2 regions of the Paucibacter sp. JuS9 genome follow, and region 1 is predicted to be linked to the other one. Evidence: riboswitches for the same ligand, from Rfam matches in the RefSeq annotation. Region 1 holds a riboswitch; the other holds the start of a gene.
What was found. Region 1 has a riboswitch for S-adenosylhomocysteine ahead of metH (methionine synthase). Riboswitches for the same ligand answer to the same signal wherever they lie in the genome.
Positions count from the first base shown of each region.

Region 1 (15,873 bases):
GAATGGGTGGGTGGCGAGATCGTGCCCCAGCCAGGCGAGATCGAGGATGCCCGCTGGTTCGACATCGACGAGCTGCCCGGCATTCCGCCGCGCTTCAGCATCTCCGGCCACCTGATCCGCGACACGGCGGACTGGCTGCGCTCAAGGGGCTGAGCGCTCAGGCAGCGTGCGCCGCTTCAGCGGCGCAGCAGCTGTCCCTGGCGCAGTTCGACCACGTCGCCGGCCTGCAGGTTTGGGTTGCTGGCCTGCTCGCGCGTCTGTGTCGTACCGTCATCGGCTTGCAGCTTGACCACCCAGACCTTGTGCGTGTTGCGGCGCTTCTCGATCTCGTTGCCGGCATAGCCGCCGGCAACGGCGCCACCCACGGTGGCGAGCTTCTTGCCGTTGCCGCCGCCGATCTGGTTGCCGATCAGGCCGCCGATGACGGCCCCACCGACGACGCCCACGCCGCTGGTCTTGCTGGTGCGCTCCTCGGTGTGCACTTCCACGACGCGCAGGCAGCCCTTGCACAGATCGGCCTTGGCCGCCGGGGCCGAGGGCTTGGCGGGCGCCGCCTCGCTGTCATCGGTCGCCGCCTGTGGCCCCGGTGGCGTGCTGCTGCTGCTGTTCATCTTGCCCAGCGCGAAGGCGCCGCCGAGCAAGCCGCCGGCGATGGCGATGGAGGCAATGGTCTGGCTGGCAGTGAGGGGGAACTTCATGGGCTGGGCCTCTCGTTATCAGAACTACGGCCGAAAGCTTGTCACGCTGCGAGCGCCGGTGGCGCCGCAGCGGGCTTGGAGATGCAAGAGGATGTGACTAGCCGAGCAGCGGCGCGAGCGCCCGCTCGGCATCGCGCTGGTCCAGCGCCATGCGAGCGGCCCAATCCTGCACCTGGTCGTCGCCGATGCGGCCGACATTGAAGTAACTCGCCTCGGGGTGCGCCATGTAGAAGCCCGACACACTGGCAGCGGGCGTCATGGCCATGCTGTCAGTCAGGCCCATGCCGATCTCTTCCGGCGTCAAGACGCGGAACATCTCGGCCTTGACCAGATGGTCGGGGCAGGCCGGGTAGCCGGGCGCCGGGCGGATGCCGCGGTACTTCTCGGCGATCAGGTCTTCGTTGGACAGCGCTTCATCGGACGCATAGGCCCAGAACTCGGTGCGCACGCGCTGGTGCAGGCGTTCGGCCAGCGCTTCGGCCAGGCGGTCGGCCAGGGCCTTCAGCATGATGGCCGAGTAGTCGTCATGATCGGCCAGGAACTGCGCTTCCTTCTTGTCGCAGCCGATGCCGGCGGTAACGGCGAACATGCCGATGTAATCAGGCACGCTGCCTTTGGCAGCGATGTAGTCGGACAGGCAGCGGTTGGGGCGCATCTCGCCGTCCACCACCGGGCGCTCCGACTGCATGCGCAGGCCGCGCCAGGTCATCAATACCTCGCTGCGGCTCTCGTCCTTGTAGATCTCGATATCGTCGTCATTCACCTGCGCGGCCGGGTAGAGGCCCAGCACCGCATTGGCGGTCAGCCAGCGGCCTTCGATCAGGCGCTGCAGCATGCGCTTGCCGTCGCTGAACACGCGTTGTGCCTCGGTGCCGACGACTTCATCCTTCAGGATGGCGGGAAAAGGGCCGGCCAGGTCCCAGGTCTGGAAGAACGGGCCCCAATCGATGTGTTGCGCCAGCTCGGCCAGGTCGTAGTTCTTGAAGACGCGACGGCCGATGAATTTCGGCGCCGGCGGTTGGTAGCCCGCCCAGTCGACCTTGGTCTTGTTGGCGCGCGCGGCGGCCAGCGTGACCAGCGGCGTCTGCTTCTTGTTGGCGTGAAGCTCGCGCACCTTGTCGTAGTCGGCCTTGAGCTCGGCGATGAAGCGCGCGGCGCGCTCGTCGCTCAGGAGCTCTGAGCAGACGCCCACCGAGCGTGAGGCGTCCGGCACATAGACCACCGGGCCTTCGTAGTGCGGCGAGATCTTCACGGCCGTGTGAACGCGGCTGCAGGTGGCACCGCCGATCAGCAGCGGAATCTTCTTCATGCGGAAGTAGTCGTCGCGCTGCATCTCGGCCGCCACATGCTGCATCTCTTCGAGGCTCGGCGTGATCAGGCCGGAGAGGCCGATGATGTCGGCGCCCTCGACCTTGGCCTTGGCCAGGATGTCCTGGCACGGGACCATCACGCCCATGTTGACGACCTCGTAGTTGTTGCACTGCAGGACCACGGTGACGATGTTCTTGCCGATGTCGTGCACGTCACCCTTGACGGTGGCGATGACGATCTTGCCCTTGGGTTTCACGTCGCCGCCGGCCGCTTCGAGCTGGCGCTTTTCTTCCTCGATGTAGGGAATCAGGTGGGCCACGGCGGACTTCATCACACGCGCGCTCTTCACCACTTGCGGCAGGAACATCTTGCCCTGGCCGAACAGGTCGCCCACGATATTCATGCCGGCCATCAGCGGGCCTTCGATCACGTGCAACGGCCGGCCACCGGTGGCCTTGATTGCCTGCCAGCATTCCTCGGTGTCTTCGGTGATGAAGTCGGTGATGCCATGCACAAGCGCATGCGAGAGCCGCGCATTCACGTCGCCAGCGCGCCAGGCCAAACGGGCCGAATCGTCCTTGGCGGCGCCTTTGGCGCTTTCGGCCACTTCGATCAGGCGCTCGCCACTGTCCGGGCGGCGGTTCAGCACCACGTCTTCCACGCGCTCGCGCAGCACCGGCTCCAGTTCGTCGTACACGCCCACCATGCCGGCGTTGACGATGCCCATGTCCATGCCGGCTTGAATAGCGTGATACAGGAAGACGGTGTGGATGGCCTCGCGAACCGGGTCGTTGCCGCGGAAGCTGAACGACACGTTGGAGACGCCGCCCGAGACCTTGGCGCCGGGCAGGTTCTGCTTGATCCAGCGCGTGGCATTGATGAAGTCGACCGCGTAGTTGTCGTGCTCCTCGATGCCGGTGGCGATGGCGAAGATGTTGGGGTCGAAGATGATGTCCTCGGGGTCGAAGCCGACTTCGTCCACGAGGATCTTGTAGGCGCGCTCGCAGATCTCGATCTTGCGCTCGAAGGTGTCGGCCTGGCCCTTCTCGTCGAAGGCCATCACCACGGCGGCGGCGCCGTAGCGGCGCACCAGATTGGCCTGGCGGCGGAACTCGGCCTCGCCCTCCTTCATCGAGATCGAGTTGACGATGCCCTTGCCCTGGATGCACTTGAGGCCGGCTTCGATCACGTCCCACTTGGACGAGTCGATCATGATGGGCACGCGGGCGATCTCGGGCTCGGAGGCGATCAGGTTCAGGAAGCGCACCATGGCCGCCTTGCTGTCCAGCATGGCCTCGTCCATGTTCACGTCGATGACCTGCGCGCCGTTCTCGACCTGCTGGCGGGCCACGGCCAGCGCTTCCTCGAACTGGCCGGCCAGGATCATGCGGGCAAAGGCCTTGGAGCCGGTGACGTTGGTGCGCTCGCCGATGTTGACGAACAGGCTGCCTTCGCCGATCAGCACCGGCTCAAGCCCGGAGAGCTTCATCGGTGCGGGGCGGGTGGCGGTGGATGCGGTCATGGCGGCCTCAGGAGCTTCAGATCGGGCCGCGCACTCACCGCGGCCCCCAGGGAATACAGGGTTCGGTGAGCGTCGTTGGAGACGGCCATCGGGTGAATCCGGGGTGATCGGCCGTCCGGTCCAAGCCTGGCGGCGGGCTGCCCTGGGGTAGCCCCTCGTCGCAACGCTCCTCGGACCGTGCGGGATTTTACGCGCAGGGCTTCAGCAGATGTCCGTCAAGGCCGACAATCGTGAAAGAACGGGAGCGTAAATCCTTGGACCTCATCCATCTTCCACCGAACTCACTGCGCATCGGCCAGGTGCTGGGCTTCTCGCTGCGCGATGCGAGCGGCAAGCTGCTGTTCGCCTCGGGCCAGGTGCTGCCCAACACGCCGCAGGTGCAGGCGCTGATCGAGCGCGGCGCCTATGTGCAGGCGCACGAGACCAAGGAATACCAGAAGGCACTCAACCACAAGATGGACACGATGATGCACCAGGGCGCCACCCTGGGCAGCATCGCCGGTGCCAAGGCGGACTACCGCCCGGAAACGCTGGCCAAGCGCGGCCCGGTCAGCTTCAGCGACCAGGCGGCCTGGGTCGATCTGATCCTGCATGTGCACACGCTCTTGCGCGACCCGAAGCCGGAAGACTTCGCCAACCGCTTCGAGCTGCACTATGGCGAGATGATGGCCCGCGTGCAGCAGAACGCCGATGCGATGCTGATGCGCCTGGTCTTCGATGTCAGCCACGAGTACCAGCAGTACAGCGCCAAGCATGGCCTCCTGTGCCTGCTGCTGGCCGAGCTCTGCGCGCGCAACCTGGGCTGGCGCGAGGAATGGCGCGGCTCACTGACCCGCGCGGCCCTGAGCATGAATATCGCGATCAGCGAACTGCAGGACCGGCTCTGTGCCCGCGACGATGCGCTCACGGAGGCGCAGCGCGAGGAAGTGCGGCAGCGCGCCGCCACGGCGCCGCAACTCTTGCGCACGCTGGGCGTGCAAGACGAACTCTGGTTGCAGACCCTGATGCTGCGCCATGAAGCGGGCCCGGGGCCCTTGGCGGGCCGGGGTGGCGCCGAGCAGCTGGCGCGCATGCTTCGTCGCATCGACATCTTTGCCGCCCGCCTGTCGCCGCGCCGTTCGCGCAAGGCGATGTCAGCGGGTGCTGCGGCCCGCGCGGTCTATCTGGACGAATTGCAGAAGCCCGACGAGGCGGGCGCGGCGCTCATCAAGGCCGTGGGGCTCTATCCGCCGGGCAGCCTGGTGCGCCTGGCCAACAACGAAATGGGCGTTGTCGCCAAGCGCGGCCACAGCGCCAATGAGCCGCTGGTGGCCTCATTGATCGGCAAGAGCGGCAACCCCTTGAGCGAGCCGGTGCCGCGCGACACCCGCCTGGCCGCACAGGCCGTGGCGGCCAGCCTGGCGCCCCACGAGCTCAAGCTGCACGTCAATATGGAACGCTTGCTCAAACTGTATTGATCAAGCCTCGACCAGCTCGCTGAAGAACTTCTGCCCGCTGACGCGTGGCTTGTAGGCCGACACCTGCTTGGCGATGGCGGCGATATGGCCCGGCGTCGTGCCGCAGCAGCCGCCGGCGATGTTCAGGAAGCCGCACTTGGCGAACTCTTCCATCAGCCGCCCGGTCACGTCCGGTGTTTCGTCGAAGCCGGTGTCGCTCATCGGGTTGGGCAGGCCGGCGTTCGGGTAGCAGCTGATCGCCGTGGCGCCGGCCACCTTGGCCAGCTCCTCGATGTAGGGCCGCATCAGCGTGGCACCGAGCGCGCAATTGAGGCCGATGGCCAGCGGCTTGGCATGGCGCACCGAATGCCAGAAGGCGGTCACGGTCTGGCCCGAGAGGATGCGGCCGGAAGCATCGGTCACCGTGCCGGAGATGATCACCGGCAGGCGCTCGCCCGTGTCTTCCATCAGCTCGTCCAGCGCGAAGATGGCGGCCTTGGCGTTCAGTGTGTCGAAGATGGTTTCGACCAGGAACAGGTCGACGCCGCCTTCCAGCAAGCCCTTGGCCTGCTCGTAGTAGGCGGCGCGCAAGGTGTCGAAATCGACATTGCGGGCGCCGGGGTCGTTCACGTCCGGGCTGATCGAGGCGGTGCGCGGCGTGGGGCCGAGGGCGCCGGCGGCGAAGCGCGGTTTCTCGGGCGTCGAGTACTTGTCGCAGGCGGCGCGGGCCAGCCGGGCGGCGGCCACGTTCATCTCGTAGGCGTACTCGCCCAGCTCGTAGTCTTCCTGCGCCACCGAGGTGGTGCCGAAGGTGTTGGTCTCGATGATGTCGGAGCCGGCCGCCAGGTACTGCTCGTGGATCTCGGAGATCACTTCGGGCTTGGTCAAGACCAGCAGGTCGTTGTTGCCCTTGAGGTCCTTGTGGTGATTTGCGAAGCGCTCACCGCGGTAATCGGCCTCGCCCAGCTTGTAGCGCTGGATCATCGTGCCCATGGCGCCATCCAGGATGGCGATCCGTTGTTGCAGAATGTCCGGCAGCTGGGCGCCGCGCGTGTAGCGGATGGAGGCGTTCTTCATGTGCCCATTGTAGGAAACCAGGCAAGACCCCATGCAGCACCTGTTACCGAAGGACGCTCACGCCTTCCTGCAACGAAGGCCCGAGGCTTTGTTCCTGGACATCCGCATGGAGCTGGAATACCTCTATGTGGGCCATCCGCCGGGCGTGGTGCACCTGGCCTGGTATGAATACCCGGAGATGCAGGCGGATGCCGCGCAGTTCGTGGCCCAGGTGCGGCGCGAAGCGCGCGATCGGCTGGACACGCCGGTGGTCCTGATCTGTCGCTCAGGCCAGCGCACCGTGGCGGCCGGCGAGGCCCTGGAGGCCGCCGGCTTCACCGAGGTGGTCAACGTGCTGCATGGTTTCGAGGGTGAAATCGACGCCAACTTCCAGCGCGGCCGCCTCAGCGGCTGGCGTTTCGACGGCCTGCCTTGGGAGCAGATGTAGGGCCGGTGCTGGGGTTGGCGCCGGGCCGGCCGCCGCCTTCTCGGCGCTGCGGCTGGCGACGCTGGTCCGGGCGCGGCTCGCGCGGGCGCTGTTCCATCTCGGGCGGGCGCTCGGCGGCTTCCTTCCTGGCAATCTCGAGGATGCCGGGCAGCTCTTCCAGGGTCAGGCCTTTCAGCACGCAGAAATTGGCTTCGGTCAGCGTGGTGCGCTGGAAATCGCGCAGGAGCTGGGCGCGGTTGTTGCGCTGCTGGTTCTCCAGCGCCTCGCGCTCCTGCTGCACGCCGCGGCGCCGCTTGAGTTCCTCGCGGGCGGCCAGGCGGTGCTCCTCCAGGAGCTCGTCACCAGGCTGGCCGTCCAGGTCGTAGCGATGCGTGGCCTTGCCCAGGGCGATCAGGTAGCCGGTGCTGCCCGTGTGGCGGCGCAGGAAGGCTGAGAGCTGGGCCTTGGTGAACCTGCCCGGCGCACGTTGCTGGATGTCGGCCTGGATGCGCAGCTTCAGGGGCTTCTGCATGCCGGTGAACAGGGCCGGGAACAGCGCCTTCAGCTGCGAGGCCACCTCGGCGGGGCTCAGCGTGGAGGCAGCAACGGCGCCGGCCTCCGTCGTTTCCGTTGCTTCACCGGCATGCGCCGCGTCTGCTGCTTCCGTCGCTTCGGCAGCCTCGTTTACCTGGGTTTCCTCGTTGGCAGGAGCCTCGGGCGTGGGGGTGGTCTCGGTCATGAATGCAGGATCGGCGCGCGGGCCAGTTCGGTCGGGAAAGGGGCGTATTGTCCACGCAGCTCATGTCCTTGTGCCAGCCATTCATCCGATGTCAGCGTGCGATGTGCCCGCTCGCCGCTACGCTGCAAGCCTCACTACAACCCCTCAGAAGGAGAAGGAGCCATGTATTCCTCGTCATCACCGTCGCGCTTCGGCGCCCTGCCCAAGATCGCAGTCGGCGTCCTGGCCGTCGTCATCCTGGTCAGCATGATCAACCCCGTGCGCATCGTGCAGTCGGGTACGCGCGGCGTGATCACCACCTTTGGCAAGGTCGATCCCGAGCCGCTGGGCGAGGGCCTGCATTTCGTCATGCCGTTCGTGAACCGGGTGCACATGATCGATGTGCGCCTTCAGAAGAACGAGGGCAAGGGCGTTGCCGCATCGAAAGACCTGCAGCAGGTGGCTGTTTCAGCGGCCTTGAACTGGCGCCTGGACCCAGCCCTCGTGTCGCAGACCTACCAGGCCATTGGCAACGAGCATGCCGTGGCCGCCCGCGTGATCGAGCCGGCCGCTCAGGAAGCCACCAAGGCCATTGCCGCCCAGTACACCGCCGAAGAGCTGGTGACCAAGCGCACCGAGGTCAGCAGCAAGATCCGCGACGCCCTGGAACAGCGCCTGAAGCGCCATGGCGTGATCGTGGATTCGCTGGCCGCAGTGAACTACGACTTCTCCGCTGTGTTCGACAAGGCCATCGAAGCCAAGGTCGAAGCAGAGCAGAAGAAGCTCACCGCCGAGCGTGACCTGGAGCGCATCAAGGTGGAAGCCGAGCAGGCACTGGCCAAGGCCCGCGGTGAAGCCGAATCCTTGAAAGCCAAGCGGCTGGAAGTGACGCCCGAACTGCTGCGCCTGAAGCAGCTGGAGAACGAGTCCGACGCGATCAAGAAGTGGGACGGCCGCCTGCCCCACTACACCGGTGGCGGTACGCCCTTCATCCAGCTGAATTCGGGCGGCAGCGCCACAAAGCAATGAACCATGCGACCAAGGGGTCGATCCGGAAGGATGCCCCCCCTTGGCTCATGCAAGTGCCGAGGGGTGTCTGGAAGCGTCACATTGCTGCCATTCTTTTGACGGAGGCTCCTATGCGCTGCCACGGACAGGGGTGGGTACTTGCGCTCATGTCCCCCGGCCTTCGGCCTCCGCCTTTACTTCGCTCCAGTACCCACCCCTATCCGCGGCCGAACCTGCGCATGCCCGCTGGCGGCCTGATCTTCGACCAATCCAAACACCAGAACACGAACGGCTGCTACGTGCCGCAAGCGACCTACGCCGCGAAAGTCACCTGCCCCCGAACACCTTCTTCAAGAGCGCGCTGCCGGTGCCTATCGGGTCCTGGCGGATCTTCTTTTCTTCCTCGCCAATCATCAGGAACAGGCCGTCCAGCGCGCGGGCCGTGACGTACTGCTGGATGTTGGCGTCTTCGCCCTTCATGAGGCCCATGCTGGCCGCCTTGCCGGCAACGGCGTTGTACTTGTCGGCCAGCGCCACCTTCTCCGTGGCCTGCGTGACGATGGGCAGGAACTGCTTGCCCAAGGGCTCGCGGGTTTTGCCGGCGAAGAAATCGGTCACGGCCTTGTCGTTGCCGCCGCGCACGAGCTTCAAGGCGTCTTCTACGCTGATGTCTCTCACCGCCTTGACCAGCAGTGGCTTGGCGGCCGGTACGGCGGCCTCGGCCGCGCGGTTCATGGCCAGCAGCAGCTCGTCGACCTTCCTGCCCTGGCCGGTGGCCTTCAGGAGCTTGACCGCGCTTTTCAGCCGCTCCGGCAACTCGATGCGCACCAGCGGGTTGCCCATGAAGCCGTCGTTCCTGCCGAGCATGGCCACGGCCGATTCGGCGCCTCGCTCCAGCGCTGCACGGATGCCGCTGGCGGCATCGGTTTCGCTGATGGCGGCCCAGCTTGTTGGGATCAAGAGGCCGGATGCGGCCAGGACAGTGAACTCACGACGCTTCATGGCAAGGCCCCCAGTCTTTCGGTGATCAGCTTGAAATAGCCCTCGGCATCGATGCCGCCCAGCACCAGCGCATTCTGCTTGCGTGGCGTGACGCCCCACCAGTCCACCACGCTCATGCCCAGGGTCAAGTCGCTACTGGTCTCGATCTCGACATTGCAGCGGCGGCCCGTGAAGAGCTCGGGCTTCAGCAGCCAGGCGATCACGCAGGGGTCGTGCAGCGGGCCGCCTTCCTGGCCGTATTTCTCTTCGTCGAAACGCTCGAAGAATTCCATCCACGCGGCGCAGGCCAGGCCGGTGCGGTTGCCCAGGGCGCGCAAGGCTGCAATGCGTGGGCGCGTGGTCAGGGCCTGGTGCGTCACGTCCAGCGGTGCCATCGTGATCGGGATGCCGGCAGCGAAGACCAGTGCCGCAGCTTGCGGGTCCACAAAGAAATTGAACTCGGCCGCCGGCGTGATGTTGCCGCCTTCGAAGCAACCGCCGCCCATCAGCACGATCTGCTCGATGCGTGCAGCGATGCGCGGCTCCTTCTGAAGCGCCAGTGCGATGTTGGTCAGCGGGCCCAATGCGCAGACGGTGATGCCTTCAAGCCGCATCAAGGTCTCAACCAGGAAGTCGACCGCATGGCCTTCTCGCAAACGCATCTGTGGCTCGGGCAATTCGATGCCATCCAGGCCGCTCTTGCCATGGACGAACTCGGCGGTGACCAGCTCGCGCTGCAAGGGCTTGGCAGCGCCGGCGAATATCGGCATGTCTGTGCGGCCCGCCAGCTCGCAAATGATTCGTGCGTTGCGGCTGGTCAACGGCAGCGGCACGTTGCCAGCCACCGTCGTGATGCCGACGACTTCCAGCTCGGGGCTGGCCAGCGCCAGCAGGATGGCGATGGCGTCATCCTGGCCGGGGTCGGTATCGATGAGGATCTTCTTGACGGTCATTTGGCGTCGGGAACATGCAGCGGCAGCACATCCTGCTCGATGGCACCGAAGATGCTCTGCCCGTCCCGTCCCTTCATCTCGATGCGCACCGTGTCGCCAAACTTCATGAACTCGGTCTTGGCTTCGCCGCCGCTCTCGATCATCTCGATCGCGCGCTTCTCGGCAATGCAGCTGTAGCCCTTGGCCCAGTCCTTGTTCGAGACCGTGCCCGAGCCGATGACCGAGCCGGCACGCAGATTGCGTGTCTTGGCCACGTGGGCGATCAACTGGCCGAAGTGGAAGCTCATCTCCGGCCCGGCCTCGCACTGGCCAACCTTGCGGCCGTTCCACATCGTCTGCAAAGTGAGATGCAAGCGGCCCTTCTTCCAGGCGTCGCCGAGCTCGTCGGGCGTGACTGCCACCGGGCTGAAAGCAGTCGCCGGCTTGCTCTGGAAGAAACCGAAGCCCTTGGCCAGCTCGGCCGGTATCAGGTTGCGCAGGCTCCAGTCGTTGGCCAGCATCACGAGGCGGATGCATTCCAGCGCGGCGTCGGCGTCGGTGCTCATGGCCACATCGCCGGTGACCACGGCGATCTCGGCCTCGAAGTCGATGCCCATGGCTTCAGAAACGAAGCGGGCGCCTTCGCAGGCGCCGAGGAAGTCGTCGCTGCCGCCTTGGTACATCAGCGGGTCGGTGTAGAAGCTTTCGGGGACTTCGGCGCCGCGGGCCTTGCGCACCAGTTCCACATGGTTGATGTAGGCCGAGCCATCGGCCCATTGATAGGCGCGTGGCAGCGGCGCCATGCAGCGCTGCGGCTCGAACGGGAAGGCGTGGCGCGCCTTGCCATGGTTCAGGTTCTGCGAAATCTCTTCCAGCTGCGGTGCGACGAAGTTCCAGTCGTCCAGCAGCTGCTGCATGCGGGTGGCGATGCCGCTGGCGTAGTGCGCCAGGCTGAGGTCGCGCGAGACGACCAGCAGCTGGCCGTCGCGGGAGCCGTCGTTGTAGGTGGCGAGTTTCATGGCTTGGATGGTCGATGCGGGCAGGGCGCCGCTTTGGCTAGCATTGTCCACATGCTTCAAGCCCTGGCGACAACGACCCTCCATGCACCGCGCCCGCGCGTGCTGGTTGGGGCCTTGGCGGCGGCCGTGGCACTGCATCTGCTCCTGGTCTGGAGCCTGCTCAGCCGGCCTTCGGCACTGCCTTTGGGCCAGCCGGCCAAGGCCTTCACGACCAGCGTTCTGTTGATCCCTGCCCAGCCCGAGCTTGCGGCCGCTGCGGCGCCTGCAATGCCCCGTGAACCCGCCGCCAAGTTGCCGAAGCTGAGGCCGAGCACGCCCTTGGCGGCCACTGCCGCACCGCGCCCGGTGGCGGGCTTCAGCTGGCAGTACCTGCTGATCCAGGGCGAGCGGCAGGGCACGGCGCGGCTGAGCTGGCGCCCCGATGAGCAAGGCCACTACGAGGCCTTGCTGGAGCGTGAGCTTGCCGGCAAGGCCTTGCCCACCTGGCGCAGCCTGGGTGATCTGGACCCGGATGCTGGCCTCGCGCCGCGCCGCTTTGCGCAAAGACAGCAGGGCAAGCAAGGCATGCGCGACCGCCAGGCCACCAATTTCCGTCGGGACGAAGGGGTGGTCAGCTTTTCAGCCAGCCCGGCGGTCCTGCCCTTGCAACAAGGTTCGCAGGACCGCATCAGCTGGTGGCTGCAGCTCGCCGCCCTGGTCGAGGCCGAGCCGCAACGCTATCAAGTCGGCACGGAGCTCTTGATGCCCGTGGCCAGCCTGCGCGGCGAGCTGCAGCAGTGGCGATTCAAGGTGCTGGGTCGCGAGGGCCTGGAGCTGCCTGCCGGGCGCCTGGAGTCGGCCGTGCGGCTGGTGCGCGAGCCGCTTGGTGCCTGGGATTCCCGGGTCGAGCTCTGGCTGGACCCGGCGCGCCATCACCTGCCGGTGCGCATCCGGCATACGCAGGCCGACACCCTGCGCTGGGAATTGCTGCTCCAGAGTGAAGGGAAGCCCGAGTTGCCGTGATCTTGTGCCGCTTCCACCACAGCGGGTCCTCATGGATTCCCCTGAAGTGGGGGGCTTTCTGCCAGTATTTGGCTCAGCGCGCTCTTGAAAGCGCTTAGTCTGGATCCAGCTACCGGCCATAGGAGAGTTCTCATGCACATGCTTTACAACTCCCCCAGCTACATCGTGGTCCAGTTCGAGGTGCCGGTTGATACGGGCGTCAGCGAAGATGCACCGCAATGTCTGAGTCGGGGTGGCTTCGAGATCGTCGACAAGTTCGCTCGTCGCGAGATCTTCATCGAGGGCGCGATGGCGCAGCAGTTCCAGGAAGGTGTCGAGGCGCTGATTGGCGACCGCGAGCCGTCCGAAGATGAGCTGGACGACTTCATTGAGCGGTACGCCAACATGGGACAGCAGCCGGTCGTGATGCATTAACGAACGACAAACACAGGGGCCTCACGGGGCCCCTTGTTCTTGGCGCCGGGCTGCGCCAAGATCGGACCACGCCGCCCGATCCAACAAGGGCGGGCGAAGGTAGCGAGGAGTCGCCCATGGTCAAGCGTCTGGCAGAGCAGCAAAGCGTGCTGGCTTCGCCCGGGCTCAGCAATGCCCCGGTGCTGGATCGCATGTGCTCGCATTTCGTGCTGACGCTGACGGTGCGGCATGCTGGCCGCTTCAACCTGCGCCGCGATTTCAACGGCCTCCTGTCCTTCACCGGCCGGCATCTCGTCTGGCCGGTGCGCGTGCTGACAAGGCTGCGCGAGTTCCTCGAGCGGCGCGTGCAGGGCAATGAGCTGTGGGCCGGTCACACGGCGCTGGGTGATGCCGCCTTCCTGGACCGTTTCGGCGTCTGGAACGGCCCCTTCGCCGAAGCCACGCTGTTCTTCTACCTCGACGAGTACGTGAAGGACGCGCCCAAGGACGTGCTGGCCGTGCTGGCCACCACCTGCGACCACCTCGACCGCCAGCTCAAGCGCGAGTCCACCCTGGTCGAGAAGAACATCGCGGCCCTGGGCAATCTCCTGCAGCTCAATCCGGCCGAGCGGGCCTTGCTGCTCTACGGTACCTTGGCCCGCTACCAGCGCGAGCTGCGCGGCGCCCTGGTCGAGTTCAAGGTCAACAACGCGCAAGAAGCCTTCGCCGCGATTGCGGCCGTGGCCGGCGTGGACGAGCGCGATGTGGCCGAGGCCTTGCGCGCCGGTTCGCGGCTCGAGCGCATCGGCATGGTCGAGAACCTGATCTCGGAGCACAACATCACCGACCTGGCCGACCTGATGAAGGTCAGCGACCAGCTGCCGCCGGTGCTGATGCGCGAATACCAGGGCCCGCACGACCTGATGGCCGTGTTCACGCGGCCGGTGGTCAAGAGCAGCTTGAGTGGCCGCGACTTCCAATTCGTCGCTGAAGACCTGCAGGTGCTAGGCACCCTGCTGCGACAGGCGGTCGCGCGGCGCGAACCTGGCGTCAACGTGCTGCTTTACGGGCCGCCGGGCACGGGCAAGACCGAGCTGGCGAAAGTGGCGGCCGAAGAGGCGGGCCTGGATCTTTACGAGGTCGAATACGCCGACCGTGACGGCAACTCGCTGACCGGCCGAGACCGCTACCGCTCCTTGCAGATCAGCCAGCAGTTCCTGAAGGCCAGTGAGCAGGTGGCTCTTCTGTTCGACGAGGTCGAGGACGTGTTCCCGCCGCTGTCGAGCGACACCATGCACCTGATGGCGCGGCTCGATTCAGCGCTCGAGGCGCCGCATTCCGCCTCGGTCAGCGGCAAGGCCTGGGTCAACCAGATCCTCGAGACCAACCCGGTGCCGGTGGTCTGGGTGACCAACCGCATCGAGCAGATCGACCCGGCCTTCCGGCGCCGCTTCCAGTACCACCTCGAACTCAAGTCGCCGCCGCCGGGCGCGCGCCTGGGCCTGGTGCAGCGCGCCCTGTCGGAGGTGAAGGTCGGCGACGGCTTTGCCGCCAAGCTGGCAGAGCGCCGCGCGCTCACGCCGGCGCAGATCCGCACCGCGGTTCGCTTTGCCCAGCTCGCGGGCGATGGTGAGGACTGCGAAAAGCTGATCGAGCGCCAGTTGCTCAACGCCGACAAGGCCTTGGGCTCGGCTGGCCAGGAGCGTGGCGCGCGCGTGACGGTCACGCGCTACGAGCCCGAGCTCCTCAACTGCGAATCACGCTTCGAGATCTCGCGCATCGTCGAGGCCCTGCAGCGCCGCGGCCGCGGCAACCTCTGCTTCTTCGGCCCGCCTGGCAGCGGCAAGACGGCGCTGGCCGAACACATCGCCCAGCAACTGCACCGGCCCTTGATGGTGCGCCAGGCCAGCGACCTGGTGAGCAAGTTCGTCGGCGAGACCGAGGCGAACATGGCCCGGATGTTCGAGGCTGCCTCGCATGAAGGCGCGGTGCTGTTGCTGGACGAGGCCGACAGCTTTCTGCGCAGCCGGCGCATGGCCGAGCGCAACTACGAGGTGAGCGAGGTCAACGAGATGCTCGCTGGCATGGAGCGTTTCGACGGGCTCTTCATCTGCACGACCAATCTGTTCGACGACCTCGATGAAGCCGCCCTGCGCCGCTTTGCCTTCAAGATACGCTTCCATCCCCTGAAGCCCGCTCAGCGCGAGCGCATGTTTGCGCGCGAGGCGCTGGGCGGCGATGCGGCAGAGTTGAGCAGCGAGCAATGCGAAAGGCTGGCACGGCTCGATCAGCTGACGCACGGCGACTTTGCCGCGGTCAGCGAGCAGGTCGCCATCCTCGGTGAGCAGTTCGCCCCAGATGAATACCTGGCCCAGCTGGAGTCCGAACACCGCGTCAAGCCGGAAGTTCGGCAGCGGCGGGAGATTGGCTTCCGCTGACGGCACATTGCGGACTCTTGCCTTCTTCCTCGAAGGTACGTCGAAGATCAGGCCGCCAGCGGGCACCCATTCGCTCCTGTCCCCCGTCACCGGCCTGCGGCCGGCGCCTCCTCCTTTACCTCGCTGCGGGGCACCCACTGCCGTCCTGCTCCGCACCACCGTGGCCTGCGCCGGGTGGCAGGCGCAGGTTCGGCCGAGGGCGTCGGGTGAGGGTTTGGGCGAGGTAAAGGAGGAGGATCGGGCGAAGCCCGGTCCGGGGGACAGGAGCACAAGCCCTCACCCGATGGCCTCGGCAGCGCGAAAGAAGGAACCAGCGTGTGGCTGCTATGTGCCGAGAGCCGCCCCTCCCGAGGCGGCTCTGCCGGACTTACTTGGCCGTCACGAGCCCGCGCTTCTCCAGCAGCGGCTCGATTTTGGGTGCATGGCCCACGAGCTTGCCGAACAGCACCATCGCATCCTCAGCACCACCACGCGAGAGCAGCGTGGCGCGGAACTTGTCGCCGTTCTCGCGCTTGAGGCCGCCATTGGCATGGAACCAGGCCACGGTGTTGGCGTCCAGTACTTCGCTCCAGATGTAGGCGTAATAACCGGCAGAGTAGCCGCCCATGATGTGGCTGAAGTAGGGCGTGCGATAGCGCGGCGGCACCGGCGAGAAGTCAACGCCGGCGTCCTTCAAGGCCTTGGCTTCGAAAGCCATGACCTGGTCGGCGGTCGGAACGTCAACGGCCTTCAGCTGATGCCAGCGCTGGTCCAGCAGCGACGCGGCCAGGTACTCGGTAGTCGCGAAGCCCTGGTTGAACTTCTTGGCAGCGGCCATCTTCTCCAGCAGCGCCTTGGGCATTGGTTCGCCGGTCTTGTGATGCTTGGCGTAGTTGGCCAGCACGCTGGGCCAGGCGGCCCACATCTCGTTGACCTGCGAGGGGTACTCGACG
Region 1 covers NZ_CP194172.1:4,699,717-4,715,589, forward strand. The annotation lists gene nudC (NAD(+) diphosphatase) at 1-153, shown strand, start outside; gene ABT392_RS20970 (glycine zipper 2TM domain-containing protein) at 177-698, opposite strand; gene metH (methionine synthase) at 796-3,531, opposite strand; S-adenosyl-L-homocysteine riboswitch at 3,592-3,709, opposite strand; gene ABT392_RS20980 (HD-GYP domain-containing protein) at 3,786-4,988, shown strand; gene ABT392_RS20985 (homocysteine S-methyltransferase family protein) at 4,989-6,044, opposite strand; gene ABT392_RS20990 (rhodanese-like domain-containing protein) at 6,076-6,471, shown strand; gene ABT392_RS20995 (ProQ/FINO family protein) at 6,428-7,189, opposite strand; gene ABT392_RS21000 (prohibitin family protein) at 7,352-8,197, shown strand; gene ABT392_RS21005 (DUF4197 domain-containing protein) at 8,504-9,178, opposite strand; gene ABT392_RS21010 (nucleoside hydrolase) at 9,175-10,110, opposite strand; gene ABT392_RS21015 (fumarylacetoacetate hydrolase family protein) at 10,107-11,108, opposite strand; gene ABT392_RS21020 (DUF3108 domain-containing protein) at 11,160-12,110, shown strand; gene ABT392_RS21025 (BTH_I0359 family protein) at 12,243-12,524, shown strand; gene ABT392_RS21030 (ATP-binding protein) at 12,641-14,941, shown strand; gene ABT392_RS21035 (M3 family metallopeptidase) at 15,309-15,873, opposite strand, start outside.

Region 2 (15,873 bases), 1.1 Mb from region 1:
GTGACGCTGAAGTACTGGGGGTTCAAGACACTCAGGTCCTGCACCACGGTCTTCAGTTTCTCGGCGCCCACCGGCGTGTTGGGTGGGAAGAACTCGAAACTTACCGGCGTCGTCGTCATGCTCTTCAATCCTTGTTCTCATTTCCTGCGGCTGCCCACAGGAAGAATTCCTTGTTGCCGTCACCGCCGGTGATGGCGCTGTCGAACCAGCCCAGCACCTGCCAGCCTTGCGCCGCCGCGGCCTCGCGGGCCTGCGCTTGCAGCAGCGGGTATTGCGCCGGGCTCTTGACCAGGCCGCCCTTGTTGAGGGCCTTTTTTCCGAGCTCGAACTGCGGCTTGATCAGCAGCAAGACCTGGCCCTTGGGCGCCAGCCAGGGCTTCAGGTGCGGCAGCACGCCCAGCATCGAGATGAAACTCAGGTCGCCGACGATCAGCTCGAAGCCGCCCTTGGGCGCATGCTCGGCGAAGCTTGAGCCGACCAGCTCGCGCACGTGCAGGTTTTCCAGCGCGACGACCCGTTCATCCGCCAGCAGCGACTCATGCACCTGGCTGTGACCGACGTCGATGCCGACCACGCGCGCCGCGCCGTGCTTCAAGAGGCAATCGGTGAAGCCGCCGGTGCTCTGGCCCACGTCCATCACGGTGAGCCCCTGCACCGACAGCCCCGCCGCTGCCAGCGCGCCTTCCAGCTTCAGGCCGCCGCGCGAGACATAGCGCAGCTCCGCGTCGTCGTTGACGCGCAGTTCCGCGCCCTCGGGCACTTCGGCCCCGGCTTTCTTGATCGCCACCCAGCTGGCGCCGGAGCGCCATTCGACAGCACCCGCCGCGATCAGCCGCTGGGCGGCAGACCGGGTGGGCGCGATGCCGAGGCCGAGCAGCGCTTGGTCGGCGCGCATCGCTGGCTCTTTCTTTCGATCAGTAGCGGTAGGTGTCCGGCTTGTAGGGGCCGACCTTGGGAACGCCGATGTAGGCGGCCTGCTCGTCGGTCAGCTCGCTCAGCTGGGCGTTCAGCGTCTTGAGCTGCAGGCGGGCCACATGCTCGTCCAGGTGCTTGGGCAGCACATAGACCTTGCCCACGGCATAGGCGTCCTTGTGTGCGAACAGCTCGATCTGGGCGATGGTCTGGTTGGCGAACGAGGACGACATCACGTAGCTCGGGTGGCCCGTGCCGCAGCCCAGGTTCACCAGGCGGCCCTTGGCCAGCAGGATGATGCGCTTGCCATCGGGGAAGATGACGTGATCGACCTGCGGCTTGATCTCTTCCCACTCGTACTTCTCGATCGAGGCGATGTCGATCTCGTTGTCGAAGTGGCCGATGTTGCAGACGATGGCGTTGTGCTTCATCGCGGCCATGTGCTCATGGCGGATCACGCCCTTGTTGCCGGTGGTGGTCACGAAGATGTCGGCCTTGTCGGCGGCGTATTCCATCGTCACGACGCGGTAGCCTTCCATCGCGGCCTGCAGCGCGCAGATCGGGTCGATCTCGGTGACCCACACTTGCGCCGACAGCGCGCGCATGGCCTGGGCCGAGCCCTTGCCCACGTCGCCATAGCCGGCGATCACGGCGATCTTGCCCGCGATCATCACGTCGGTGGCGCGCTTGATGCCGTCCACCAGCGACTCGCGGCAGCCGTAGAGGTTGTCGAACTTGCTCTTGGTGACCGAGTCGTTGACGTTGATGGCGCGGAACAAGAGCGTGCCCTTGTCCGACATTTCCTTCAGGCGGTGCACGCCGGTGGTCGTTTCCTCGGTCACGCCGATGATCTCGGCGCTCTTGCGGGTGTACCAGGTCGGGTCCTGCGCGACCTTGGCGCGGATCGCCGCGAACAGGATGCGCTCTTCTTCGCTGCCCGGATTGGCCAGCACGGAGAGGTCCTTCTCGGCGCGCTGGCCCAGATGCATCAGCAGCGTGGCATCGCCGCCGTCGTCCAGGATCATGTTCGGGCCTTCGCCAGCAGTTCCCTTGGGGCCGAAGTCGAAGATGCGGTGCGTGTAGTCCCAGTAGTCTTCCAGCGTCTCGCCCTTGTAGGCGAACACCGGCGTGCCGGCGGCGACGAGCGCGGCGGCAGCGTGATCTTGCGTGGAGAAGATGTTGCAGGAGGCCCAGCGCACTTCGGCACCCAGGGCTTGCAGGGTTTCGACCAGCACGGCGGTCTGGATCGTCATGTGCAGCGAGCCGGTAATGCGAGCGCCCTTCAGCGGCTGCGCAGCGGCGTATTCCGAGCGGATCGCCATCAGGGCGGGCATCTCGCTCTCGGCGATTTTCAGTTCCTTGCGGCCCCAGGCGGCAAGGCTCAGATCCTTGATCAGGTATTGGTCGGCGGACAGCGTCGTGGTCGTCATTGCATAGCTCCTTCGGTCATGAAGCCGCTGATGCCTGATGGGGACTTGTCTTGAGACAAACGGTCTTGAGACGAACGGTCACCCACGCGAGACATGGCGGGTGAGCGCGGTTGCAATTGAAGCTGCCGGGCAACTTCGTCATCCGAGCCTGGCCTTGTGTGCCCCGGGTGGGGGTGAAAGGTTGCAACGCTCCTCGGACGGCCGCAATTCTAGCGCCAGTCGATGCTGGATGCGGGTAGACCAGCATGTTCAGTGGGCCGAAAACAGAAAGTCCACGTGTGAAAATTCGCGCCCTTGGAGCACGAGCGCGCCGCTTGCGGGGCAGCGCCCGGCCCATTCACAGTACCAGGGAGCCCGCAAAGCGGGGAGCAGATGACGACAATCAAGCATGAGGGCTGGCACGCGCTGGCTCGCTGGACGGCGCTGAGCGCTGCCATGGTCTTGGCCGCATGTGGCGGTGGTGGCGGGGGAGGCGGTGGCGGTGGTGGTGGTGGTGGTGGTTCGACGCCCACGCCAGCGCCCACGCCGATCACGAATGCCTGTACCGGCAGCAGCTCGGTGGCCTCGATCCAGGCCGATGGTGCGCTGGTGGGCAAACAGGCCGCCGCGGGCATCCTGGGCTGCAGCGGCCCGATCAAGAACCTACAATGGACCCAGACCAGCGGCCCGACGGTCACGCTGCTGAGCGCCCAGACCCAGTTGATCCATTTCGAGCCGACGGCAGCCGGCAGCTATGGCTTCCGCGTCAGCTACACCGATCCCGCAGGCGCCACGCAGACGCGCGACCTGTCCCTGAACATCACCGCGCCGACCACCGCCGCCAAGGCCCTGGTGCGCAACCACCAGGCCGTGCGCATGGGTGGCAATGCGTCGATGCGCGCCTGGGCCGGCGCTGGCGAGACGATCCAGAGCGTCACATGGGCGCAGCTTGAAGGCCCGACCGTCGCGCTGCAGGAGGTCGACACCCAGACCCTGGCCCGCCAGTTCGTGGCGCCCACGGTCACGCAGGACACGCTGCTGCGCTTCCGCGCCACCGTCCAGACCGCCAGCGGCAGCGACAGCCAGGAGGTGTTCGTCCTGGTCGAGAAGCTCGACCAGGCGCCGGCTTCCGCCAGCAACACCCACGTGTGGGCGGGCGATCATGTGTCGCGCGTCCATGCCTACCGAGCGGCGGGCGCCTACGCCTCGCAGCTGGTCGCTTGCGTCTATGACCCGGCGCTGACGGCCAGCAACGCCTGCACCGTCGGCCGCCTGCCCCTGCTGGGGCACGAAAGCAATGGCGCGCTGCCGACCATCGCGCAGGTGATGGACCGTGTGGTCGTGTCGCATGACTGGCAAGGCGCCAACTTCGAGCGCTTCCTGCAGACGCATGACGCGCGTGGCGACTTCCGCCGCATGCTGATGAGCACCACGGCCATTGTCATCGGCTCGCATGTGCGGCCCTCGTTCTACCAGCCGGTGACCGGCGCGATCTACCTTGATGCCGACAACGTCTGGATCACGCCCGAGGAACGCGACACCATCGATGAAGCACCCGACTATCGCGGTGCTTTCAGCAATGGCCTGTCCTTCCAGGATGTCTGGCGCTATGCCAAGGCCAACGACAGCTACGGCATCTACTACGACCCAGCCAAGCGCACCACGCGCAGCCTGGACGATGTGCTGACCGATCTCGGCCCGCTTCTGTATCACGAGCTCTCGCATGCCAATGACTTCCTGCCGGCCGAGACCTACGCCAGCCTGAAGCTCTTGTCCGGCACCACGCTGAACGCCTTCATTGGCGAGCGCTACAACCAGCAGCTGCTGGTGTCTGACCTGATGAAGCAGGCCTACCCGCTGACCAGCAGCGAGCTGCAGGCGCTGGGCCAGGTCAAGTTCCAGGGTGTCACGGCCACGGCAGCTCAGAAGGCCTACACCGGCACGCAGATCGGCGCGATGTTCGCAGCCGACCTGGCGACCGACATGTACGCCTACAGCTCGCGCTTCGAGGACCTGGCAATGACGGTGGAGGAGTCGCTGATGAGCCTGCGCCTGGACGTCTTGCGCGACACGGCTTTCGTGCCGCGGGTGAACGACGCGCTCGTCACCAGCGATGTGCGCTGGGGCCAGCGGGGCCGCATCGGCGACCCGCGCCTGCGGGCCCGCCTGAAGCTGGCCGCCGGCAAGATCGTGCCCTGGATGCCTGCCAGCGACTTCGACAAGCTGCCGGCGCCGCTGCAGATGCGCGAGGGCGAAAGCTGGCGTGCCAACCTGGTGCTGGGCGCGCCGCTGCAGGGTTCGGTCGTGAAGTTGAAGCCGCAGATGGCTGACCTGCGCGAAGCGTACGAAGAAGCCGGCCGCCAGGCGCGGCAGGCCCGCCGCGCACACGAGCGCGAGCAGGCCCACCAGCGCGTCGAGCGCTGGCTAGGCAAGCGCTAGGAAGCGGGCCACGGCGTCCAGCTCCTCCTGCAGCGCGGCCTTGAATGCCGCGCCTGCAGGGCGCTTGTCGACGAAGCCGAACTCAGACTCAAGGCGGCCCCGCTCGACGCGCAGATTGGCCCAGCCGATGATCTGTTCGCCCCAGAGGAGCGGCAGCGCGTAGTGGCCCATGGTCCGCTTCTCGGCCGGCGTGTAGGCCTCGAAGCGGTACTCCCAGCCCCACAGCCGCTCGAAGCGGCGGCGGTCCCAGACCACCGGGTCGAACGGCGCGAGCAGGGTCACGCCTTCGGGCGCGCGGTACTTCGCCGAGCGCGGTTTCTCATCCATCGGCCAGTACCAGGTTTCGCCGTCGATCTGCGCATGCGCGTAGCGATCCTTTGCAGATTTACAGACGGCGCGCGTCTGCGCCTGCAGGTGCGGCGCGCCATAGCGCAGCAGCGTGGTCAGGTAGCCCAGGCTGGCTGCTGGCAGCGGCGCATACAGCGCGACCACCTTGTCCATCAAGGCCTCGGCACGGGCCTGGCGCGCTTGCGGGCTGTCGTCCGCGGGTGAATGCGTGATCGCTTCGTAGACGCGCGTGCCGCTGTCTCTGCGCTTCACCCTCAGATGCCCCCGGTAATGCAGGCCGTCGAGCAATTGCGTGCTGACGTTGAGCTCACCGCCCCAATAGCCCGGCATGCGGCCATGGTGCGCAAATGCCTCCAGCAGCTGTTTCGGATGTGTGGGGCCGTTCTGCCGCACGAAGTCCAGCAGCTGCTGCGCATGCCTGCTGCGCTCCGCATCCCAGGGCTTGCGCTCGATGCGCGGGTGCATCAGGGGCAGCCAGTCGCGCGGCACGAAGCCGTAGTTGACGAAGCAGTCTTCCTCGATCTGCAGCCGCGTGTAGCGCTGTTCGAGGTCGCCGGCCTTGTAGTCGTTCACGCGCAGCCGCAGGATCAGGTCTTGCGCCCGGGCCGGTGCTCGCATCGGGTCGGCCTGCACGAAGCCGAGCTTCCTGATCGCTGCGGGCAGGGTGGTCGGCTTGAACAGTGTGCGGGCTATGGCGTAGCGGCGCAGCTCGTCGAGCGTCGGTGCCTTCATGCCTGCAGCCTCTTCAGCTGGCGGTCGTGCCAGCGTGCCAGCAGCCATTGCGCGAGCATCGCGCCCAGCCAGGCCAGGGCCATGTCCTTCTGGGTGTCCCAGGGGTCGCCCTGCGTGCCGAGGAACTCGTCAGCGCCCTGACCGATGGCCACTGCGGCGCCCCATTCGATCAGCTCGTAGATGGCGCTGATGGCCAGGCACACGGCGGTAACGAGCGTGAAGGTCCAGGCGCCGGCCTTCAGCGGTGTCTTGCGCAGGAGCAGCTCACGCGCGGCTATCGCCGGGATGAAGCCCTGGGCCAGATGGCCGATGCCGTCGTAGGGGTTGCGCGCCAGGCCCAGCAGGTCCTGCATCCAGAAGCCCAGCGGCACCCGCGCATAGCTGTAATGGCCGCCCAGCATCAGGATGGCGGCATGGATGAAGACCAGGGCCAGCAGCAGCCTGGTGACAGGGAATCGCTCGTGCGTGGCCAGAAGCAAGGGCCAGGCGATGATCACCGGCGCGACCTCCATCCACCAGGTGGCACGGTCATAGGCGCCGAAGTAGCTGAAGGCCAGCAGCGCGAGGCTTGCTGCGGCGGTGATCTGCAAGGGGCGGATGCTGGGCATGCGCCGGATTGTGCAGAGGAAATGAGAAAGGGCCACCGGAGTGGCCCTTAGGGTTGGCGATCGCTGCGGCCTTGTGGTCTGCGCTCACATCGCAAGCGATATGAGCGCCGCCCCAAGACGGCCGAACCGCAAGGCGGTTGCCGGGCTTTACAGCCCGGCCGCTGCGCGCAGCGCGGCCGCCTTGTCGGTTCTTTCCCAAGTAAATTCCGGCTCTTCCCGACCGAAGTGGCCATAGGCCGCCGTCTTCGAATAGATCGGGCGCAGCAGGTCCAGCATCTGGATGATGCCCTTGGGACGCAGGTCGAAATGCTCGTTGACCAGCTTGGCGATCTGGTCGTCGGGGATCACGCCGGTGCCTTCGGTGTAGACCGTCACGTTCATCGGGCGGGCCACGCCGATGGCGTAGGCCACCTGGATCTGGCACTGGCGGGCCAGGCCGGCGGCAACGATGTTCTTGGCCACGTAGCGGGCGGCGTAGGCGGCCGAACGGTCCACTTTGGACGGGTCCTTGCCGCTGAACGCGCCACCGCCGTGCGGGCAGGCGCCGCCGTAGGTGTCGACGATGATCTTGCGCCCCGTGAGGCCGCAGTCACCCTGCGGGCCACCCACGACGAAGCGGCCGGTCGGGTTGATCAGGTACTTGGTGTCGGCGTTGACCCATTCCTTGGGCAGCACCGGCTTGATCAGCTCTTCACGGATGGCTTCGTAGAACTCGTCCGTCATGCGGTCGCCGAGCGAGTACTCGGGCGCGTGCTGGGTGGAGAGCACCACGGTATCGATGCTGTGCGGCTTGCCGTCCACATAGCGCATCGTCACCTGGCTCTTGGCGTCCGGGCGCAGGAAGGGCAGGCGGCCGTCCTTGCGCAGCTGGGCCTGGCGCTCCACCAGGCGGTGGGCGTAATAGATCGGCGCGGGCATCAGCTCGGGCGTCTCGTCGCAGGCATAGCCGAACATCAGGCCCTGGTCGCCGGCGCCGATGTTCAGGTGGTCGTCGGAGGCATGGTCCACGCCCTGGGCGATGTCGTTGGACTGCTTGTCATATGCCACCAGGACCGCGCAGCCCTTGTAGTCGATGCCGTATTCGGTGTTGTCGTAGCCGATGCGCTTGATCGTGTCGCGCGCCACCTGGATGTAGTCCACATGGGCGTTGGTGGTGATCTCACCGGCCAGCACCACGAGGCCGGTGTTGCACAGGGTCTCGGCGGCTACGCGCGAACGGGGGTCTTGCGCAAAGATTGCGTCGAGAATCGCGTCGGAGATCTGGTCTGCCACCTTGTCGGGGTGACCTTCCGAGACGGATTCAGAAGTAAAGAGAAAATCGTTCGCCACTTTTACACTCCAGTAGATAGTCCATCGGCGTTGCCGTGCTGGTGGAGCGATGCGGCGAACGCTTTAGCGGCATTTGTTGAGCTGTGGAAACAGCCCGGCGGGGTTGCCCCCGCGTCGCCCCGCAAGTTGTCCTTTTAACTCGGCGATGTGCGAATTATAGAAACATGTTCCTCCTGATGCGTTTGCTCTCCCGCTTGCCACTGCGGCTTTTGCACGCGCTGGGCGCCGTGGCGGGCTGGTTGACCTGGCTTCTGTCACCCACTTACCGGCGTCGCTTCGCTGCCAATGTGGCCCAGGCGGGCCTGGCACCGGCGCAGGGCCGGCCGGCCATCGCCTCGGCCGGCCGCATGATTGCCGAGACCGCCTGGCTGTGGTTGCGGCCGCCTACGCAGCCGCTGGGCGGCATGCTGCGCTGGGACGGCGCGGAGCTGATCGACCAGGCCCTGGCCCAGGGCAAGGGCCTCCTGATCCTGACACCGCACATGGGCTGTTTCGAGGTCACGGCGCAGGCGATTGCCGAGCGTTGGGGCGACACGCATCCGATCACCGTGCTCTACCGCCCGGCCCGCAAGCCCTGGATGCGCGATGTGGTCGATGCCTCGCGGGGGCGCCCCGGCCTGGCCACGGCACCGGCCAATCTGGCCGGTGTGCGGCAGATGATCCGTGCCTTGCGCCAGGGCCAGATCGTCGGCCTCCTGCCCGACCAGGTGCCGCCGGAAGGCCTGGGCACCTGGGTGCCCTTCTTCGGCCGCGAGGCCTACACCATGACCCTGGCCGGCCGCCTGGTGCAGCAGACCGGCGCGGCCCTGCTGGTGATCTGGGGCGAGCGCCTGCCTGGCGCACGCGGCTATGTGGCGCGGGTGCGACCCGCCCCGGCGATTCCGGCCGAATCCACGCCAGAATCCGCAGCCCTCTTGATCAACAAGGCCATGGAAGACCTCATTCTGCAAGCGCCAGGCCAGTACCTTTGGGGCTACCACCGCTACAAGCAGCCGCGCGGGCTGGACATCGGCGTGGCCAAGCCCGAGGGCAAGCCGGGGAGTTATCCGGGGGGTGGGGCCTGATGCTGGGCCGCTTGTTCGCGCGGCTGTTGCTGGGCCTGCTGTGGCTGCTGCATTTCCTGCCGCTGCCGATGCTGACGGCGCTGGGCCGGGGCCTGGGCGCCTTGCTCTGGCGCCTGGCCAAGTCGCGCAAGCGCATTGCCCTGCGCAACCTGGAGCTGTGCTTCCCCGAGCTTGATGCAGTGGCGCGAGAGGCCCTGGCCCGCGAGCACTTCGCCCTGATGGGCCGCGGCTTCCTGGAGCGCGGCCTGCTCTGGTACGCCTCGGCGGAGCGGCTGAAGAAGCTGATGCACATCGAGGGCGACTTCGGACTGGCCGACCGCAGCGAGCAGCCGGTGATGTGGTTGCTGCCGCATTTCATCGGCCTCGAATGGTCGGGGCCGGCCTTGATGCTCAGGCAGCAGACGCCGGCGGTGGACGTCTACCAGGCACAGAGCAACCCGGTCTTCGACAAGCAGATGCTGACCGGCCGCGGCCGCTTCGGCAAGAACGCGCTGGTGGACCGGCATGACGGCATCCGCCCGGTGCTTCGCTTCATCAAGCAGGGCTATGGCTTCGTCAATGCGCCCGATATGGATTTTGGCCAGAAGGACTCCGCCTTCGTGCCGTTCTTTGGCGTGCCTGCCTGCACCTTGCTGGCGCCGGCCCGCATGGCCGACAGCCAGAAGATGATCGTCCAGCCGCTGGTGATCACGATGCTGCCGGGCGGCGAGGGCATCAGGATCGAGGCCTGCGACCCGATTCCCAACTACCCCAGCGGCGATGCGCTGGCCGACGCCCACACCTTCCATGCCTGGCTGGAGCAGCGCATCCGCGCCAACCCGGCGCAGTACCTCTGGGTGCACAAGCGTTTCAAGACCCGGCCGCCTGGCGAGCCCTCGCTCTATTGAAGCTGATAATCGGCTGATGAATTTGCGCTTCACCAAGATGCATGGCGCGGGCAATGACTTCGTGGTCATCGACGCCACGAAAGAGCCCTTTGCGCTGACCACCGAGCAGATGCGCCGCCTGGGCGACCGCCGCTTCGGTGTGGGCTGCGACCAGATCCTGGTCATCGAGCCGGGCCGCGAGCCGGGCGACGACTTCGCGTATCGCATCTTCAACGGCGGCACTGGAGAAGAGGTGGAGCACTGCGGCAATGGCTCGCGCTGCTTCGTCCGCTATGTGGTCGACCATGGCCTGACGACCAAGCGCAGCATCCGCGTGCGCACCATGGCGGCCCTGTTGGAGCTGCATCTGCGCGACGACGGCCGGGTCACGGTGGACATGGGGGCACCGATCTTCGAGACCGGGCGCGTGCCCTTCGATGCCAAGGCCCTGCAGCCGCGCGAGGTCAATGGCTTCGAGCTCTGGCCCCTGGTGGACCTGGGTGTCGAGGTGGCCGTCGTCTCGATGGGCAATCCGCATGCGGTGCAAGTGGTCGAGGACGTGGCCGCCGCCCCGGTGCTGAGCCAGGGCCCGCTGATCGAGAACCATGCGCGTTTTCCCCGTCGCGTCAATGCCGGCTTCCTGCAGGTGATCGACCGCAGCCATGTGAAACTGCGCGTATTCGAACGCGGCGCCGGCGAGACGCTCGCCTGTGGCACCGGCGCTTGCGCGGCGGTGGTTGCGGGCATCCGCCTGGGCCTGCTGGACGCGCGAGTGGATGTGCAGACCCACGGAGGTGTGCTGACGATTGAATGGGCCGGCGCCAGTGCCGGCCTTGATGCGGCCGTGTTCATGACCGGCCCCGCTGTGCAAGTGTTTGAAGGAGAGATCACGCTGTGAGCAGCAACCAAAACCAAGGTACCGACGGCATCACCGAGCAGGACATTGCCAACTACCTGGCCAACAACCCGGCCTTCTTCGAGCGCCATGCCGAGCTGCTGGCTTCGGTGCAACTGAGCCATCCGCACAGTGCCCGTGCCGTGTCGCTGCAGGAGCGCCAGGCCGAAATGCTGCGCGAGAAGATCAAGGGCCTGGAGCAGAAGCTGATCGAGATGATCCGCAACGGCCAGGAGAACGTGGCCATTGCCGACCGGCTGCACCGCTGGACCCGTGCCCTGATGCTGACCAGTGACGCGGCCAAGCTGCCCACCGTGCTGCTCGACGAGTTGCGCCACCAATTCCTGATTCCGCTGGCCGGCCTGCGCCTGTGGGGCACGTCTCCTGAATTCAGCGAGGCTGACTTCGCGCAGACCGTGAGCGCCGATGTGCGCAGCTTTGCCGAAAGCCTCAGCCACCCCTATTGCGGCATCAACTCCGGTTTCGAGGCGGCACGCTGGCTGGGCGAGGGCTCCGGTGCGCTGTCGCTGGCGCTGATTCCCTTGACGATCCAGGGCCGCAGCTTCGGCCTGCTGGTGCTGGGTTCGCCCGACGCCACCCGCTACACGGCCGAGATGGGCACCGAATTCCTGGCCCGCATCGGCGAGATCGCCAGCGCCGGCCTGGCGCGCCTGCTGCAGGATGCCGATGCCGGCGAAAGCTCTGCTGCACCCACAGCCTGAGTTCCTGCCGGCCTACCTGGCCTATTGCCAGGTGCAGCGCCGGCTGGCCGGCCGCACGCTGACGATCTACAGCGAGGCGCTGCAGCGCCTCAACGCGCTGGCTGTGCGCGACAAGGTCGAGCTGCTGAGCCTGACCGCCCAGCAGGCGCGCCGCTGGGTGGCCGAGCTGCACCGCGGTGGCCTGGCGCCGCGCAGCCTGGCCCTGATGCTCTCCGCCTGGCGCGGCCTCTACCGCTGGCTCGGTACGGAGCAGCGCGTGGCCTTCAACCCGATCGACGGGCTGCGAGCGCCCAAGGCCGGCAAGCCGCTGCCCAAGGCCTTGTCGGTGGACGACTCGGTGCAGCTGGCCGAGTTCAAGAGCGAGGCAGCGGACCCGATCAACGAAGCGCGGGACCGCCTGATCGTCGAGCTGCTCTACGGCTGCGGCCTGCGCGTGGCCGAGCTGGTGGGCCTGGACGTCCATGGCAGCGCGGCCGCCGCTGGCTGGGTGGAGCTTGGCAACGCCGAACTGCAGGTGCTGGGCAAGGGCAGCAAGCGGCGCTCGGTGCCGCTGGGCCGTGCGGCCCTGGAGGCGCTGGACCACTGGCTGCCGCTGCGCCAGCAGATCGCCAAGCCCGATGAACCCGCCTTGCTGGTCGGGCCCCGCGGCTCGCGCTTCCAGGCCGGCCAGGTGCGCCTGCGCCTGAAGGCCCGCGCGCTGGCGGCGGGCATGCCGTCGCACGTCCATCCGCACATGCTGCGGCACTCATTCGCCTCGCATCTTCTGCAGTCCAGTGGTGATTTGCGTGCGGTGCAGGAACTGCTCGGCCACGCGAACATCGCGACGACCCAGGTCTACACGAAGCTCGATTTCCAGCACCTCGCCAAGGTGTATGACGCCGCCCATCCGCGGGCCAAGAAGAAGTGAGCGACCGAATGCGCCGCCGCACCCTGGTATGGTGCGCGGCTATGTTCCGATACTGCCTTCTGCCGGGCCTGGCGCTGGGCCTTGTTGCCAATGCCTGGGCCGATGACCCGATACCACCGACGCCGGGCGCGCTGCGGGCCCAGCCGGCCGCCTTCGAAGCCAGCTGGACGCCCGTGAAGCTGCCCACCGGTGACCGCATGGCGCTGGCCGGCTTCAGCTATCTGGTGGCGATGAATGAGGACTGGGGCGTCGGCCCCAGCGTCTACGGCGCGGCGCGGGGCAAGATGGGTGGCCTGTTCACGATGGGCATGACCGCCCAGCGCCGCTGGCGGGTCGGCCAGCACGGCCATGTCGCGGCCGGCCTGTTTGCAGGTGCCGGCGGCGGTGTCGGCTCCGAACAGGTGCGCTTCGGGGGTGGGCTGATGCTGCGCCCCGAGTTGTCTTACCGGGTCGAATTCGGCAGCTGGTACACGGGTCTGGCGCTGGCGCATACGCGCTTCCCCAGCGGCAATGTGCGCGGGAGTTCACTCAGCCTGGTCGTCGGTGTGACCGACGGCTTTTTCAGCTTCTCGCCCACCGACGAAGGCCGTCGCGCGGCGCCGTATCGCCGCACGGGCCTGGGCATCGACGAAGTCTTGCCGACGGTGGGCAGCTATCGCCCGCGGCACAGCAGCATCGGCCGCGACGGACTGCCCACGCGCGCGGCCATCGGCAAGGCTGGCGCCTCCTTGCGGCAGTACATCACCGAGGGCAGCTGGTGGGGCGTCGAAGGCGCCGGCGCCAGCACCGGGGGCAACGACGGCTATATGGAGCTCCTGTTCTCGGCGGGGCAGGACTGGGCCTTGAGCGCGCCGAAGCTGCGCGCCGGCTGGCATGCCGGTATCGGCCTGGGTGGCGGTGGCAACCTGGACACCGGCAATGGCTGGATCGTCAAGACCGGCCCGACGCTGCGCTGGATCAGCCCCTGGGGCCCGTCGCTCCATCTGGAGGCCGGCCTGATGGGCGCGCCGAGCGGCAGCTTCAAGAGCACGTACACGCGGGTGGCCATCGGCCTGCCGCTGGACAGCACGGCCCGCCGCGACGAGGTTTTCACGCCCACGAGTGGCACCGTGCGTTCGCAGGCGTTGTTCTTCAGCTATCAGCACCAGCCGGGCCTGCGCATGCGCGATGGCCGGCAAGAGGACATCGGTCACCTGCAGATGCTGTTGACGCAGGAACTGAGTGAGCATGCCTATGCCACGGTGCGTGCCGGCAGCGCGGCTTGGGGCTCGGCGGGCGGCTATTCAGTTGGCTTGATCGGCGCCGGCCTGCAGACCAGCCCGGTGATGAAGGGCCGGCTCAATTTCGGCGGCGGTCTGTTGCTGGGCGCTGCGGGTGGCGGCAGTGTTGCCGTCTCGGGCGGCGCGGCGGCGCAGAGCGAGCTCTGGGCGCAATGGCGCTTCGGCGAACAAAAGCGCACCCGCTTGCGCATGGCGGTCGGCCAATGGCGCAGCCTGCGCGGCGACACCCAGTCGACCAGCACCTTCGACCTCTCGCTGGGCTATGCCTTCGGTGCGGTGAGCCGCTGAGGCCGGCGGCGGCGACAATGCCGCCCATGAAAACCATTCGTCTGCGCGCCGGCAAGGAGCGCTCGCTGCAACGCCGCCATCCCTGGGTCTTCGAGGGCTCCATCGCCAAGGGCGGTGGCGACAGCGGCGAGACCGTGCGGGTCGAGTCGTCCGACGGCCAGTTTCTTGGCTGGGCGGCTTACAGCCCGCAGTCGCTGATACGGGCGCGGGTCTGGAGCTTCGATGAATCGGAGCGCATCGATGCCGCCTTTTTCCAGCGGCGCATCGCTGCAGCGGTTGCAGTCCGCGCGCGCCTACCCATCGCCTCGAACGCAATGCGCCTGGTCCACGGCGAGGCCGATGGCCTGCCGGGACTTGTGGTGGACCGTTACGACGATGTCTTGAGCGTGCAGTTCTCGTCGGCCGGCACCGAGCGCTGGAAGGCCCAGATTGCCGATGCGCTGCTGGCCGCCACCGGCCTCACGAAGATCTTCGAACGCAGCGACGCGAATGTGCGCGCGCTCGAGGGCCTGCCCGAAGTGCGCGCCTGGTTGCGCGGCGAGGGCCCGACCGAGCGCACGATCCAGGAGCACCAGTGGCAGCTGACCCTGGACGTGGCCGAGGGCCACAAGACCGGCTACTACCTGGACCAGCGCGACAACCGCAAGAAGTTCGCCGACACCGTGCGCCAGTACGGCTGTCAGCGCGTGCTCAACTGCTTCAGCTACACCGGCGGCTTCTCGGTCGCCGCGCTAGCGGGCGGCGCCACAGATGTGACGAGCGTCGATTCCTCCGGGCCTTCGCTGGCGCGTGCCACGGCCCATGTGGCGCTGAACGGTTTTGACCCGGCGCACCACAAGGCGCTCGATGCCGATGTGAACGCCACGCTGCGCCAGGCCTTGCAGAACGGCGAGCGCTATGACGCCATCGTGCTGGACCCGCCCAAGTTCGCGCCCACCGCCGCGCACGCCGAGCGTGCGGCGCGCGCCTACAAGGACATCAACCGCCTGGCCCTGAAGCTGCTGCAGCCGGGCGGCATCCTGTTCACCTTTTCCTGCTCCGGCGGCATCCCGCCTGACCTGTTCCACAAGATCGTGGCCGGTGCAGGCCTGGACGCGCCGGCCGACGGCTTCATCCTCGACCGCGTGGGCGCCACGCCCGACCATCCGCAGACGATCTGCTTCCCTGAGGGTGAGTATTTGAAGGGCTTGCTGATCCTGAAACGTTGATCAGGCGCTGGGGCGCGTCAGGTTCAGCCTCGGCTCGAACTTGCTCCGCTGCACCGCGAAGAAGCTCTTCACATTGCGAACGTTCGCCTGCTGCGTGAACAGGCGCTGCACCAGTGCGTGATAGGCCGGCATGTCGGCCACCTGCAGCACCAGCACGAAGTCCGGGCCTGGCGAGACGCGCCAGCATTGCTGCACGGCAGGGTCGGCTATCACCTTGGACTCGAAGTCGGCCAGGTGCTCCGCGCCTTGCCGGTCCAGCGTGATCTCGACGATGGCCGAGAGCCCGGCGCCCAGCTTGTCTGGCGAGAGCAGGGCCACGCGCCGCTCGATGATGCCGGCATCCACCAGGCGCTTGACCCGCCGCAGGCAGGTGGCCGGCGACACATGGGCCTTCTCGGCCAGCGCCTGGTTGGACAGGGCGGCGTCTTCCTGCAACAGATCCAGCAGCCGCCAGTCGGTTGCATCCAACTCCATTGGCTTGCGAATGATTGAATCGTTCGTTTGCATTTGATTTGTGAAATTATTCGCCGTGAATATTTCACGACGGACGATTATTGCAAATGTCGTTGAATTTTGACGGCAAATACCACGTCGGACTGCCTAGTATCCCGGCCATTGCAGCCATCCCTCCGGGAGACCAACCATGTGTGGCATCGTCGGCGCCGTCAGTCAGCGCAACATCGTTCCCATCCTGATCGAAGGCCTGAAGCGCCTTGAATACCGCGGCTACGACTCCTGCGGCGTGGCGGTGCACCAGGGCGGCGAACTGAAGCGCGCGCGCTCCACTTCCCGCGTGGCCGAGCTGCATGGGCAGACCGCTGAAGACGGCATCGCCTCCGGCACCGGCATCGCCCACACGCGCTGGG
Region 2 covers NZ_CP194172.1:3,603,307-3,619,179, reverse strand. The annotation lists gene metF (methylenetetrahydrofolate reductase [NAD(P)H]) at 1-119, opposite strand, end outside; gene ABT392_RS16065 (TlyA family RNA methyltransferase) at 125-895, opposite strand; gene ahcY (adenosylhomocysteinase) at 915-2,342, opposite strand; S-adenosyl-L-homocysteine riboswitch at 2,438-2,543, opposite strand; gene ABT392_RS16055 (hypothetical protein) at 2,715-4,760, shown strand; gene ABT392_RS16050 (DNA glycosylase AlkZ-like family protein) at 4,746-5,840, opposite strand; gene ABT392_RS16045 (DUF2238 domain-containing protein) at 5,837-6,448, opposite strand; gene metK (methionine adenosyltransferase) at 6,596-7,777, opposite strand; gene ABT392_RS16035 (lysophospholipid acyltransferase family protein) at 7,942-8,841, shown strand; gene ABT392_RS16030 (LpxL/LpxP family acyltransferase) at 8,841-9,728, shown strand; gene dapF (diaminopimelate epimerase) at 9,745-10,605, shown strand; gene ABT392_RS16020 (DUF484 family protein) at 10,602-11,324, shown strand; gene ABT392_RS16015 (tyrosine recombinase XerC) at 11,284-12,231, shown strand; gene ABT392_RS16010 (hypothetical protein) at 12,273-13,799, shown strand; gene ABT392_RS16005 (class I SAM-dependent rRNA methyltransferase) at 13,826-15,007, shown strand; gene ABT392_RS16000 (Lrp/AsnC family transcriptional regulator) at 15,008-15,481, opposite strand; gene glmS (glutamine--fructose-6-phosphate transaminase (isomerizing)) at 15,651-15,873, shown strand, end outside.
Region 2: another riboswitch for S-adenosylhomocysteine. It lies ahead of ahcY (adenosylhomocysteinase); the one in region 1 lies ahead of metH (methionine synthase).